DNA from 4 places in the Exiguobacterium sp. MMG028 genome. Region 3 is predicted to be linked to each of the others. Evidence: riboswitches for the same ligand, from Rfam matches in the RefSeq annotation. Region 3 holds a riboswitch; each other region holds the start of a gene.

Region 1 (3,448 bases), on a different contig from region 3:
ACCAGCAAGCTTAGACGTATAACCAGACAAGAAGTGATACATCGCCTGTTCTTTCGTCAGTTTGCTGATCGGTGGCAAGACACCATACGCATCGGCCGTCAAGAAGACGATCGTATTTGGATGACCGGCACGTGATGGGAGCATCGCGTTGTCGATGAATTCGATTGGATATGCCGCACGCGTATTTTCAGTCAAGGAGATGTTCTTGTAGTCCGGCGTACGATCTTCATTCAATACGACGTTTTCAATCAATGAACCGAAACGGATTGCATCATAGATTTGTGGTTCGTTCTCACGCGACAGGTTGATCGTCTTCGCGTAGCAACCGCCTTCAATGTTGAAAACCCCATCCGGTGACCATCCATGCTCATCGTCTCCGATTAAGTGGCGCTGTGGGTCAGCTGAAAGAGTCGTCTTCCCAGTTCCCGACAATCCGAAGAAGAGTGCCGTTTCGTTTGCATCGTTGACGTTTGCCGAACAGTGCATCGATAAGACGTTTTGCTCAGGTAACAAGAAGTTCATGACGGAGAAGATTGATTTTTTAATTTCGCCACCGTATTCTGTTCCCCCGATCAGAATTGTGCGCTTGGCGAATGAAACGAGAATGAACGTCTCTGAGTTGGTGCCATCCACTGCAGGATCTGCTTTATAACTCGGTGCATAGATCACAGTGAACGGATCGAACGCACCTTTCGTTGGCCATTCACGTAAAAATAGCTGTTTTGCGAACAGACTATGCCATGCATATTCCGTGATGGCACGGACCGGTAACGTATAGTGCTCATCGGCACCAGCAGACGCTTCGAGGTAATAAAGTTTGTCTTTCTTTTCTAAATGGTTGAGTACTTTGTCGAGAAGTGCTGAAAACTTCTCTTCCGCGATCGGTTGGTTCACTTTTCCCCAATCGACAAGGTTGTTGCTGACTTCATCTTGTACGACGAATTTGTCTTTCGGTGACCGTCCGGTAAAAGCACCCGTGCTGACAGATAAAGCCCCGTCTTTTGTCAGTACACCTTCACCATTTTGGATGGCTTCTTCCACCAGTTCTGGAACCGTCAAGTTCCGTTTCATGTCGGCACCATTAATTAATTCTTCGATTTTCAGGAGCGTTGTCGCCATCCTGAATCCCACCTTTCCCCTAAATAGATGTGGATGAAATCCGCATACTTCCGCGATTACGATTAATCAGTATGACATTTTTAATTATATGTGACACACTAATTAAATACAAGCGTTTCTTCTCTCTAAGTAAGCGCTTTCTTACAAAGACAGTTTATCACATTCTCTTATCACAAGGTGTTAAAAAACAGAAACGAATTAAAAAAATGTTTGACGATTCACAAACAGAAATGTTTTGCAAGTCAGTGAAAACTTTAACGAATTCGTCCGATTCCCTTGACATAATCGAGCGTCATTTATATGATGGTTTTCGTAACGGATACTCTTATTCTGAGCGGTGGAGGGAACAAGGCCCTACGAAGCCCAGCAACCGTCCGACATGAAGTCTTGTGCGGAAAAGGTGCTATCCTGAAGCGAAGCCATTAGCTTCGAACGATAAGAGGGTAAGGAAGAACGATTCAACCTTTCCCCATGTATGTCATCGGGGGAGGTTTTTTTCATTACCGTCCCAAAGCAACGCGTAAGGGGAACGAGTACCGTCCACATATCACCCTTATTATAGGAGGTTTTTTGAATGTCAAAATTGAACCGTCGACTTTTTACTTCAGAGTCGGTTACTGAAGGACATCCAGATAAAATTTGTGATCAGATCTCTGACTCGATTTTGGATGCCATTTTAGCGGAAGACCCGAATGCCCGTGTTGCGGCAGAAACGTCTGTCACAACGGGTCTTGTACTCGTAGCTGGTGAAATCACAACGTCAACTTACGTGGATATCCCGAAAGTTGTCCGTGAAACAATTCGTGAAATCGGATACACACGTGCGAAATATGGTTTCGATGCAGAAACATGTGCAGTCTTGACGTCGATTGACGAGCAATCAGTAGACATCGCGCAAGGTGTTGACCAAGCTCTCGAAGCACGTGAAGGTCAGATGACTGAAGAGGAACTCGATGCAATCGGTGCTGGGGACCAAGGTCTCATGTTCGGATACGCGACAAACGAGACACCTGAACTCATGCCGCTCCCGATCTCGTTGGCTCACAAATTGTCACGTCGTCTTGCTGAAGTTCGTAAGAACGGTACGCTTGAATACCTCCGTCCGGATGGTAAGACTCAAGTAACGGTTGAGTACGATGAGGACAACAACCCTGTTCGCATCGATACAATCGTTATCTCGACACAACACGCAGAAGAGATCACGCTCGAGCAAATTCAAGAAGACTTGAAAAAGTATGTCATCGAAGCAGTCATCCCGGCTGAACTCATCGATGCTGAAACAAAATACTTCATCAACCCGACTGGTCGCTTCGTAATCGGTGGACCACAAGGAGATGCAGGTCTTACAGGACGTAAAATCATCGTCGATACGTACGGTGGATACGCACGTCACGGCGGTGGCGCATTCTCTGGTAAAGATCCTACAAAAGTTGACCGTTCAGCAGCATACGCAGCTCGTTATGTAGCGAAAAACATCGTTGCAGCAGGGCTTGCGGATAAAGCAGAAGTTCAACTCGCTTACGCGATTGGGGTAGCACATCCAGTATCAATCGCTGTCGATACGTTCGGCACTGGTAAATTGAGCGAAACAGAGCTCGTTGAACTCGTTCGTGAGAACTTCGACCTCCGTCCAGCAGGCATCATCAAGATGCTTGACCTTCGCCGTCCAATCTACAAGCAAACAGCAGCTTACGGTCACTTCGGTCGTACAGATATCGAACTCCCATGGGAGCAAACAGATAAAGCAGCAGTTCTTGAAGAAGGCGCGAAGCGTTTCGCGTAATCAACAAAAACGACCTTTCCGCGGAAAGGTCGTTTTTTTAGGTTCAAGTCGTTGGAGGTGTCTGTTTATTGTCATTCGATGACGAATCAGTTGAAGTGTTTTCTTGTCCAAGCGCGGTATCCTTCGCTTCGACGACTTTTTCACCGATGTCTTGTAAATCTGATTTGGCTTCTTGAGCCGTCTCGACGATTTTATTGACGTCTTCTTTGACCGTATCGACTTCTCCGACCACTTTTTCATATACGTTTTGGACGTCTGTTGAGACTTCCTGAATCTTGCCGGAAGCGGTCTTTACTTGTTCAATGACTTGAGATGCTTTCCCGGCTGGATCTTGTTTGACTTCGTTCACGATGCCTCCGACCGAAGATTTTGCATTCGTAAGCGATTGTTTCGTCTGCTCCCGATTCGAGGAGCTAAGTAAGGCGAGGAGACCACCGACGAGGGCACCGAGTAACATCCCGGTCACAACGCTGATTTTTGGACCCCCTGCATCCATTTGGTCGAATTGACGATTTGGATTCTCTGTTTGTTCGACTTTCGGGTCAT
Region 2 (3,448 bases), on a different contig from region 3:
CTTACTCGGAACGATTGTCGTCTTCGCGGCGGTCCGATATGTGTTTCGTAAACCGATGACGCGTTGGCTCGAAAAACATAAAGCGGCTGTCTATTGGTTAGAACGAATCAATCATATGAGTCCGATTTCACTCGGGTTCTTGTATTCACTCCCGTTCATCCCGGTCAGTTTGATCACCTATTTGCTGGCGCTCATTCAGATGCCGCTCCGTACGTTCATTTTGGCGGCGGGATTCGGAAAACTACTCGTCGTCGTCATTTTCTCGGTCATCGGGGATCAATGGGAAGAATTTATCCAAAGCCCGTTTCGTTTATCGATGCTCGGTCTGCTTTTGGTCGCGTTGTGGGCCATCAGTCGAGGACTAGAAGAAGTGCTCAAACGACGCGCTTTCAAGAAACGCAACGAGCAATTGAAACAAGAGATGGTCACTAAACGACAAACACCCCTTTGAATAAAGGGGTGTTTTCGCTTAAGACTGCTTTTTAAAACGCGGGAAATTGAATGCGATGGCAATCCCTCCACAAATAAAGAGGAGGAACGGATAAAACATGAACGGGACGAGGTCCGGCGAAGCGGTCTTCGTCAACTCTGCGGCGATGAGAAGTTGCGCTCCGTATGGGAGAATCCCTTGTACACCACATGAGAAGATATCGAGCACACTCGCTGATTTTTTCCGTTCGATGTCATATTCGTCCGCAATGTTCGCGGCGAGTGGTCCGGCTACGAGAATGGAAATCGTATTGTTCGCCGTCGCCACGTTCGTCGCACTGACGAGACCAGCGATACTCCACTCGGCACCGGCACGTTTTTGAATCCGTGACGTCAGCGCATCACGCAAATACGTGAGTCCACCGTTGTGCGAAATGAGTCCGACGAGGCCGCCCATGAGTAACGTCAAGAACGAGATTTCGGCCATACCGACCATACCATCGGCGATAGCGGTCACAAATGCTGTGACGGATAAGCTTCCGTCGAGAAGACCGATGATTCCGGTTAGCGTGATCCCGCCTAACAGGACGAGAATGACGTTCAGTCCTGTTAACGCCAGTCCGATGACCGCGAGATACGGAATCAGTTTGTACCATTCGAATGCGGCGACATCGACCGTCGATTCACCGTTTGACAAGACCGCGAGTAAAATCGTCGTGATGATGGCAGCTGGTAGCACGATCCAGAAGTTCGTCCGGAACTTATCACGCATGTTCGTCCGTTGTGTCCTTACGGCAGCGATGGTCGTGTCCGAGATGAATGAGAGATTGTCTCCGAACATGGCTCCGCCGACAACTGCCGCGGCAGCGATCGCGACGTTCACACCACTCTCTTCATGGATACCGAGGGCAATCGGCGCAAGTGCCGCAATCGTCCCGGTCGATGTGCCCATTGCCATTGAAATGAAAGCGGCAATGACGAATAGTCCACTTAAGAGAAGCGATGGGGGTAAGAGCGTCAACGCCGCGTTAACCGTCGCGTCGATGGCACCGATTGATTCAGCTACAGTTGAAAAGGCACCGGCCAGTAAGAAAATAAAAATCATAATGATGATTCCCGGATTTCCGGCACCTTGTGCGATGCGTTCCACGGTTTGTGTGGCGCTTCCTTTTGTCATGAACGCTGCAACCATCAATGCGATCATGGCTGCGACAAGGACTGGAAACTTATAAAAGTCCCCATAGTAGACACCCGCCCCGATGAAAAAGAGCAAGAAGACGAGTAACGGCAGAAGTGCCCACTTGTTTGCTGTTGGTTGTTCCAAAATAATCACCTCACTAAAAAATAAAAAGGACCTTTTTCTTGAGAAAAGGTCCTTCGTGTGAAATACCCTTTTCATCTTTCGAGCAATACGCCCGCTGGATTTGGCACAGGTTCCCCGCTGCCGAGACTTCATAGGGCCAGTCCCTCCGTCTCTCTCGATAAAAAGTTAAGCTATCCTATTATCAAACACGTTCCCTAACGTACCTGTTTCAAATCTAGTTGTCAACCTAAAAACTCCCCAATTCGATGTGAGAAAGGGGAGTTTACGTCGTTAAATTGTTGAAGTGCGCCACACGGTTACGTCCTGCATATTTTCCACCAACATACAGGGCACGGTCCGCGTTTCGAATCGTGTCGTCGAGACGCTTGTTTCCGAACGCTTCGATTGTGTCGACACCAATGGACGCGGTGACAGAAATTTCATGGTGGTCGACAAGAAACGGTTTCGCTTCGATTTGATGGCGAATCCGCTCTGTGATTTCGATTGCTTGGTTCATGTCACAATGATTGAGCAATAAAATAAATTCTTCGCCGCCATAACGTGCAGCAAAGTCATCGGGACGAAGCACCTGACGGATTCGTCGTCCGAACTCTTGTAACACATGGTCCCCGACCTGATGACCGTACGTATCGTTAATCTTTTTGAAAAAATCAATATCGAGCATGGCAACCGAGATGGGATACATCGACATATCGGATATTTGTTGAATGCCATATTCATAAAATGCACGTGCATTGGCGAGAAGCGTTAAACTGTCCGTCCGACTCTCGGTATAGAGGCGGTCCCGTTCGTGACAACGGCTAATGGTCCGGTTGAACGATTTTAACAATTTGATGATCTCGTGCTGAATAATCTTCGGATAACCGTATACAGGTTCTCCTGTCATGACAATCCATGTACGAATCTCTTCAATTTCCTCCGAACGAATAGAAACGAAGCTGTGGTAATCGTCATGGAAAGCATCGGAAAGAGAAGTATCCCATTCAAAGCGCATCTCATAATCGAGGACTTGCTCGATTGGCTGACTCATCTCAAGCAAGGTGAAGACGATAGGGCGATCGATGGGTTGTCGCGTCTTCAAATCAAAGTAGAGGGTGCGTTCAAACAATTTAAACTCGACATACCCTTCATCATAATGATTCAGCTGTTCGCATTGACTTAAAAACACTTCGATGGCTTGCGCCTCGCTCTGTGATAAGGAAACGGCCTCTTTCGCTTCATCGTATTGCTCAATCAAGGATTTAAATGCATCTTGTCGCTCTTTTTGAATGAGGAGACGTTTAATGAAGAATGTTAACGCAGCGGCGATGCTACTGACGACGAGTAAGTTCGTCTCTCGGAAAAACGCTGCCGCTAAGATGAAAATCAAACTGACGACGTACGTGTAGAAGGCGATCTTCATAAAATCGCTCAATGCGATGTCGACGCGGAACCACCATCTCACCTGATATTTTTGGAACACCGTGTTTAAGAAGATGGCAAGGAACAATCCAGCAAGCGGCACGAGCGAATCTTGCGAATAAAAGTCGAGACCGGTCTCCCCACCTAGGGCGAGATAGACAGCTGCCGGGATGACAATCTCTAAGTATGCCGTAATAGCATTCCACGGATACGTGAAGCGGAAGCGACGGATGGCGACTTTCGGTTTCAAGTTGGCGAATTGAAAGACGAACAACCCGATTTGGTTGACGATGA
Region 3 (3,448 bases):
ATCGGCAGGTGAGACGATCTGTCGGGCAATCGTCGGCTTGCAACATCCGCAATCATTCGAACAATGAACATCGCATGAATGAGGCCATGTGACGCGCGCGGTCTCTCCTGAAAAATCAACGTGATTGCAGTAGATGTGTTCCGGTGCGACATGACCTTCTAGAATCGGATGGACGAAAAAGTCCATGCCCCCACTGACGACATCAAATCGAAAACCGTGCGACTTCATCTCTTGCAAAAACGCGATGAACCCTGGTCGAAGTGTGATAGTCGACTGCAGAAAGTCGCGGTATAAAGCTTCCTGATGACTCGGGAGTAAGTTAAACATTTGACCGACGCCTTCTCGAATGGAGAGCGTTTGGTTCAAAACACCATCTTTGAGTTCGACCCATTCAGGTGGGGCGAAGCGTCGCATCAACGCGATGATGTTATCTTCTTCCGTGATGGTCCCGTCGAAGTCACAGATGACGTGCGTACTCATCGCGCACCCCAGGCATCTAACGCGGTCGATAATGCATCAGTCTCGCTCGTCTTACCGATTGCCTGATCGATTGCTTGGCGGAATGCCCTCGCACCGGCAGCCGCACCGTCTGGATGCCCATGAATCCCGCCGCCGGCATTGATGACGACATCCGTTCCGAAGTCACGAATCAAATCCGGGACGAGTCCTGGGTGAATCCCGGCAGAGGGGACCGTCAGAATCGGTTTCGTCCAATGGGATTCCGTCGCATATGTTTGAATCTGTTCTGCTTCGTCTTTCGGTGTCGACAGTGAACCATATGGTGACGGGAAGAGCGTCAAGTCTGCCCCGGCGAGTCGAATCAGTTTCCCGAAGAGTAGGGAATGACGAATCGATCCGGTCAACGCTCCTGCAAAAGCGGGATGTGCCAAAATCGGGACGTGAATCTCAGGGTCTTTGGCGAGCTCTCTTAATGCGTCGAGCCCGTACGTATACACGTTGAACAACAGTGCGGTCGCGCCTGCCTCAATCAAACGTTTTGCCTGGTCGCGTAAGGTGAAAACCGGTCCGCTCAACGTGACGGCGTATAGAACGGAACGACCCGTCAATTCTTTATGCTCTAGAATGATCGATGCTCCAATCCGAGCCCGTTCGAGCGATGGGGTGAGCGGATTGTCATATAAAATCTCATCGTCTTTCACGAGATCGATGCCACCTGTAAACTGGTCACGAAGTTGTGTCGCTAAAAAATCAAGGTCACGCCCGATGACGCCTTTAAAGATGCTCATGGCGAGCGGTCGGTCGTGTACTCGAAGGATGTCGCGGACACCTTCAACGCCGAATGCGGCACCAGGAAAGTCCGATGCGAGCTCGTCCGGGAGCGATAGGTCGACAAGTTGGACGCTCGGGTCGAGCGACAGTTTTCCAAATGTCGTCGTCAGAATGGACGAAAAGTCCGGCGTCACATTATGTAGCGGGTAACGAATCGAGAAACGACTCGTCGTTTCCTGTTGGGAGGTATCGATGACCTCACCTCGGAACGCCTGTAGTTGATGCTGTTCGAGATGGTTCAATTCGGTCCATGTCCCGACGGTCAGCTCATGTGCGATTTTCTCAGCCACGTGCTCGACGTGATCGGTATGTTTGATTTCATAAGTAGCGATGATTCCCATAAGTTCCTCCTTTCAGGTCAAACAAAAAATGACCTCATGCCAAGGCAAGAGGTCATTCGAAAACAATGAACTCTTATCTCTCAGCGATAGCTGCAAGAATTAGCACCGTGCCATTTCTGGTCGGTTGCTGCGACATCATCGGGCTTGTCCCTCCGTCTGCTCTTGATAAGAATAGTTGTGAAGTTGTGAAATTTAATTGAATTTTTACATAGAATCGCTCACTCGTCAATTCCTTTTTTTGAGAAAAAAAGTTTGAAAATAATGTTTCTATATATGCGTGTCAAAAATAGGGAGTCGACCGAAAATAGAGGATTGACAACTAGCGTGCCTAGTCCGTAATATTCGTCTCAACACGTCAAACACAATTACATCATTTACTCTTATCGCGAGTTGGCAGAGGGAATTGGCCCTAAGACGCCGCAGCAACCGACCATTTGGCACGGTGCTACATCCACCAGACATATGTCTGAAAGATGAGAGGAACAACCAATTTGGGTGTGCCTCTTTCTCGCGGAGAAAGGGGCTTTTTTCATGCATAGATTCAAGAAAGGGGAAAATCATCATGGCTTATGAGGCGTTTACAGAACAAAGTGTCGTCGAACACGTTCGACAGTTGGGGTTACTAGAAGAGGGGATTGCAGAATGTGAGGAGATCGGGGATGGGAATTTGAATCTCGTCTTTCGCATTCGTCAAGGAGAAACGTCGTTGATCGTGAAACAGGCGTTGCCGTATGCAAAAGTCGTCGGAGAGAGCTGGCCGCTCACGCTTGACCGTTCGTGGATCGAACAACTGGCACTTCGTGAATTTTCAAAAGTCGTACCACGATTCGTACCAGATGTACTCGGTAGCGACCGTGAACTCGCCTATACGATTTTAGAAGATTTGTCAGCGTTTGAAATCGTCCGGACGGGTTTCCTAAAAGGAGAGAGCTATCCGAATTTAGCGCGTCACGTCGGTACATTCCTTGGGGAAACGTTGTTTGCGACGTCTGACTATGCGAACGGACCGCTCGCCAAGAAACAAATCGAAAAAGAGTATTACAATCCAGAGCTATGCGATATCACAGAAAAACTGATCTTCACTGATCCGTATCGTGATGCAGAATCGAATCAAATCGAAACGGCTCTTCGTTTAGACGTGGAGCAGCTGTGGTCAGACCTCGCCTTGAAAATTGAAGTGACGAAATTGAAGGTCGGGTTCGTGACCAAACATGAAGCGTTGCTACATGGGGATTTACATACAGGAAGCATTTTTGCGACCCGTCAGGAAACGAAAATCATCGATCCTGAGTTTGCGTTTTACGGCCCATTCGGTTTTGACATCGGTCAAATCATTGCCCATTTGGTGTTCTCGACGTATGCACATCCATTGAAGCGGTTCGAACGCTTCACAGAAGTGCTCACTGTCTGGGAGACGTTCGAAAAAACGTTCCGTACCCGCTTCACCCAGGCGGTCGAGCCGTTCAACACAGTAGGATTCGTGGACGAACTGTTGCCATCGATTTTGAGTGATGCGATTGGCTACGCGGGCTGCGAATTGATTCGTCGGACGGTCGGTCTAGCGGGCGTCGCTGACTTGGAAACATTGCCAGACGACCTTCGGATCGAACGGAAACGTCATGCCCTAGAACTTGGCACGCGTCTCATCAAACAGCGTCATCAGATTCAATCCATCGATCAGCTGATCCCGGTCCTATCGGAGGTGCGGGTATGAGTGTGCAAAGTATTCATTTCGATGCCGACACCGAGGTGTTGACGATTTTAGATCAGACGCTGTTGCCGCAAGAAGAGCGCTATATTGAAGTGTTGACGCTCGA
Region 4 (3,448 bases), on a different contig from region 3:
ACGGCAAGACCGATAATGGCCGGGAGGAGGCGCATTGCAATCGTCGTCGCATCCAATATGAATTGAAGAGACGGAAAATAAGGGAGTATAGCTTTCGTGAGTTCACCGAGCAGCGCGCTCGGGATGAGGGCGATCAGAATCGCCATACTGAGACCGTTTAAGACGTTCATCGTAAATTGCTTTGTCGTACCTGTTGCCTGTTCCGTCATCATTCATTCACCTGTCCTTCTTCTTTGCTGTTATGTACAAAAGCGATAAAGTTAGAACCCATATTATTCCTATCCGACAGAAGAGTCAAGAGAATCATTGAAAAATTCTGAAATTTCACGAGAGCACGATTTTTGAACGGGACTCGAACGACCATTATAATGACAAGAGAGGTGAGAAAAATGATTACAGACGGATTCTTATATATATACGCCCCAATGTGTGGTACATGCGCTGTCGCGGAGAAAATGTTGACGGTTGTCGAGGCGGTCGACCCTGAAATTCAGATTGAAAAGCGCGATGCGAACTATATCCCAAAAGAACTTGAAGCTTATCAGGTGATGAGCGTCCCAGCGTTGTTAAAGCTTGAAAATGGCGAGGTTCGGGATCGCCTTTATGCCTTTCAAAACGTTCAACACGTCCTCTCTTTCGTGAAGTGAGAGAGGAACATTAGAATAATCTGAAAATTTTAAATAATCAGTTGACACAGAAAGTTCACGAATGGTATATTCATTACAACATCTTACTTGAACACAAAATAGGACGCGATATTCCCGACATCAAGACGTTTTGATGAAGCCGATGCTACCTTTATACGAATACACGTCAGTCTTCCCTTCGATTGTCCCCCAAAAAAATCAAGCGAAGAAAGACGTTCCGTATAATCGCACGGTCCAAGTCAAGATCGAGTGATGATTGGTGAATCTCCCCCATATAAGGATGTAAATCTTGAACGGGCAAAAGATTTTCATCTATGGGCTGTCCTTCCGTGACTCAAGGTGCTACGTTCTGTGTCGTCCTCGGACGGCACCTTTTTTTGATTTTTTTGAAAAAATGATTTGACAGCAGAAAAAGCTGTCGCTATGATAAAGCTAATCGAATACACAACACTCTTATCAAGAGAGGCTGAGGGACTGGCCCTATGACGCCCAGCAACCGCGGAGCAATCCGAAATGGTGCTAATTCCAGCAAGGTGAGAAACCTTGACAGATGAGAGCAATCGTTGTCCGTACGATAAAGTGCGCACGTTTGCTCAAACGTGCGCGCTTTTTTTGTTGTCAGGAGGGAAAGGAATTGATTCAATTACGAAACGTCGCCAAATGGTTCGATACGAAGAATGGTCGTGTCCAGGCGGTGGATGATGTGTCACTAACGATTGATCGCGGTGAAATTTTTGGAATAATCGGATATTCGGGGGCGGGGAAGTCGACGCTCATCCGATTGCTCAACCGCCTCGAATCACCGTCTAGCGGTGAAATCGAGGTTGCCGGGAGTGAGCTCACGAAGCTCAGCCCGAAAGAATTACGAGGGGTTCGCAAGAACGTCTCGATGGTCTTCCAGCACTTTAACCTTCTGTGGTCGCGCACGGTCGCAGAAAACATCAGCTTCCCACTCGAATTGATCGGGGTTCCGGCAAGTGAGCGGAAACGTCGGGTTCAGGAACTCGTCGAGCTCGTCGGACTATCAGGTCGCGAAGACAGCTATCCGTCACAATTATCCGGCGGTCAAAAACAGCGAGTCGGGATTGCCCGCGCGCTCGCTACAAATCCAGAGGTGCTCCTCTGTGACGAAGCGACAAGCGCGCTCGACCCGAAGACGACGGATTCGATTCTTGAACTGCTCGTCAGCATCAATAAGAAGCTCGGATTGACAATCGTCCTCATCACGCATGAGATGCACGTCATCCAAAAGATTTGTCATCGCGTCGCCGTGATGGAGGCAGGGAAAGTTGTCGAGACGGGTCAAGTCTCTGACGTGTTCCAACATCCGGAGCAGCCGATCACGAAAGAATTCGTGAAACAAATTGGGGCGGTCGACGATCTGTCGCTCACGTTCGAACATTTGAAAGCACGCTATCCGAGTGGGCAAATCGTCAAATTGAAATTCTTGAACGAAACGGCAGAACAACCGATTTTGTCTGACGTCCTTAAGACGCATGACATCGGATTCAACATCATCGGCGGGAACGTGACCCAGTCACAAGTCGGTGCGCTCGGCACGCTATTCATCCAATTGATTGGGGAAGCACGGGAAATCGAACGCGCCATCGCCTCGATTCGTTCGCAATCCGTAGAAGTGGAGGTGGAAAGCGATGTTTCCTAACGTAGACTGGGAAGTAATGCTTTTTGAAACGTGGAATACACTTTACATGACGTTGGTAGCAGGTGTCGCCACATTCATATTCGGACTGATGCTTGGCATGGTTCTCTATGTAACGAATGAACCATTGATGTTAAAAAATCGGTTCATCTACACAATTGTCGGGGCGTTCGTGAATATCTTCCGATCGATTCCGTTCATCATCTTAATCATTTTACTCATTCCGTTTACGCGTGCAATTGTTGGAACCATTCTCGGTTCAACGGCAGCACTACCGGCATTGATCATCGGCGCAGCCCCTTTCTATGCTCGAATGGTCGAGTTAGGGTTACGTGAGGTCGACCGTGGTGTCATCGAAGCGGCGGAATCGATGGGCGCGACAAAATGGCAAATTATTTATAAAGTCTTGTTCCCTGAAGCGTTACCTTCACTCGTTTCTGGAATTACCGTCACTGTAGTGGCACTCATCGGTTATACGGCCATGGCAGGTGTTGTAGGAAGCGGAGGGCTTGGGACATTAGCTTTCCTTGACGGTTTCCAGCGCTCGCAAAATGATGTGACATTCGTTGCGACTGTTATGATTTTAGTCCTCGTCTTTATCATTCAATTTATTGGTGATACGCTCGTGGCGAAAATTGATAAACGTTCTGCTTAATAAAAAATATATATAAAATGGAGGAATTAAATTATGAAATCTTGGAAAAAAGTACTTGGTGTAACAGCAGCCTCTGCCTTGACGATTTTGGCAGCGTGTGGCGGTGGTGATTCTGAATCGGGTTCAGGAGAATCAAAAACATTGATTGTCGGAGCGTCGAACGTTCCGCACGCTGAGATTTTAGAGCATGTGCAAGAAGAATACGAAGCGAAGGGTTATAAGCTTGAAATCAAAAAATTCCAAGACTATGTCCTTCCGAACAAAACATTGGCGGACGGGGACATCGATGCGAACTACTTCCAACATCAACCGTACCTTGATCTTCAAATGAAAGATAATAAAGATTACAAGTTTGCCTCAGCCGGTGGTGTGCACGTTGAGCCAATCGGAATTTACTCGAAAAAATACAAGTCACTTGATGAACTACCAGACGGTGCGGAAGTCATCATGAGTTCAAACGTCGCGGAACATGGCCGCATGTTGACA

The links. Region 3 has a riboswitch for S-adenosylmethionine ahead of PJK55_RS09830 (2,3-diketo-5-methylthiopentyl-1-phosphate enolase). Riboswitches for the same ligand answer to the same signal wherever they lie in the genome.
Region 1: another riboswitch for S-adenosylmethionine. It lies ahead of metK (methionine adenosyltransferase); the one in region 3 lies ahead of PJK55_RS09830 (2,3-diketo-5-methylthiopentyl-1-phosphate enolase).
Region 2: another riboswitch for S-adenosylmethionine. It lies ahead of PJK55_RS11980 (Na+/H+ antiporter NhaC family protein); the one in region 3 lies ahead of PJK55_RS09830 (2,3-diketo-5-methylthiopentyl-1-phosphate enolase).
Region 4: another riboswitch for S-adenosylmethionine. It lies ahead of PJK55_RS00185 (methionine ABC transporter ATP-binding protein); the one in region 3 lies ahead of PJK55_RS09830 (2,3-diketo-5-methylthiopentyl-1-phosphate enolase).

What each region holds. Positions count from the first base shown of each region.
Region 1 covers NZ_JAQJIN010000001.1:151,037-154,484, forward strand. The annotation lists gene pckA (phosphoenolpyruvate carboxykinase (ATP)) at 1-1,119, opposite strand, end outside; SAM riboswitch class I at 1,442-1,561, shown strand; gene metK (methionine adenosyltransferase) at 1,694-2,902, shown strand; gene PJK55_RS00895 (hypothetical protein) at 2,946-3,448, opposite strand, start outside.
Region 2 covers NZ_JAQJIN010000003.1:263,920-267,367, forward strand. The annotation lists gene PJK55_RS11975 (TVP38/TMEM64 family protein) at 1-451, shown strand, start outside; gene PJK55_RS11980 (Na+/H+ antiporter NhaC family protein) at 470-1,828, opposite strand; SAM riboswitch class I at 1,822-1,917, opposite strand; gene PJK55_RS11985 (GGDEF domain-containing protein) at 2,016-3,448, opposite strand, start outside.
Region 3 covers NZ_JAQJIN010000002.1:518,891-522,338, reverse strand. The annotation lists gene PJK55_RS09835 (2-hydroxy-3-keto-5-methylthiopentenyl-1-phosphate phosphatase) at 1-480, opposite strand, end outside; gene PJK55_RS09830 (2,3-diketo-5-methylthiopentyl-1-phosphate enolase) at 477-1,631, opposite strand; SAM riboswitch class I at 1,702-1,803, opposite strand; SAM riboswitch class I at 2,009-2,111, shown strand; gene mtnK (S-methyl-5-thioribose kinase) at 2,194-3,345, shown strand; gene mtnA (S-methyl-5-thioribose-1-phosphate isomerase) at 3,342-3,448, shown strand, end outside.
Region 4 covers NZ_JAQJIN010000001.1:39,264-42,711, forward strand. The annotation lists gene PJK55_RS00175 (PTS transporter subunit IIC) at 1-209, opposite strand, end outside; gene PJK55_RS00180 (thioredoxin family protein) at 390-647, shown strand; SAM riboswitch class I at 1,098-1,204, shown strand; gene PJK55_RS00185 (methionine ABC transporter ATP-binding protein) at 1,282-2,310, shown strand; gene PJK55_RS00190 (methionine ABC transporter permease) at 2,300-2,962, shown strand; gene PJK55_RS00195 (MetQ/NlpA family ABC transporter substrate-binding protein) at 2,996-3,448, shown strand, end outside.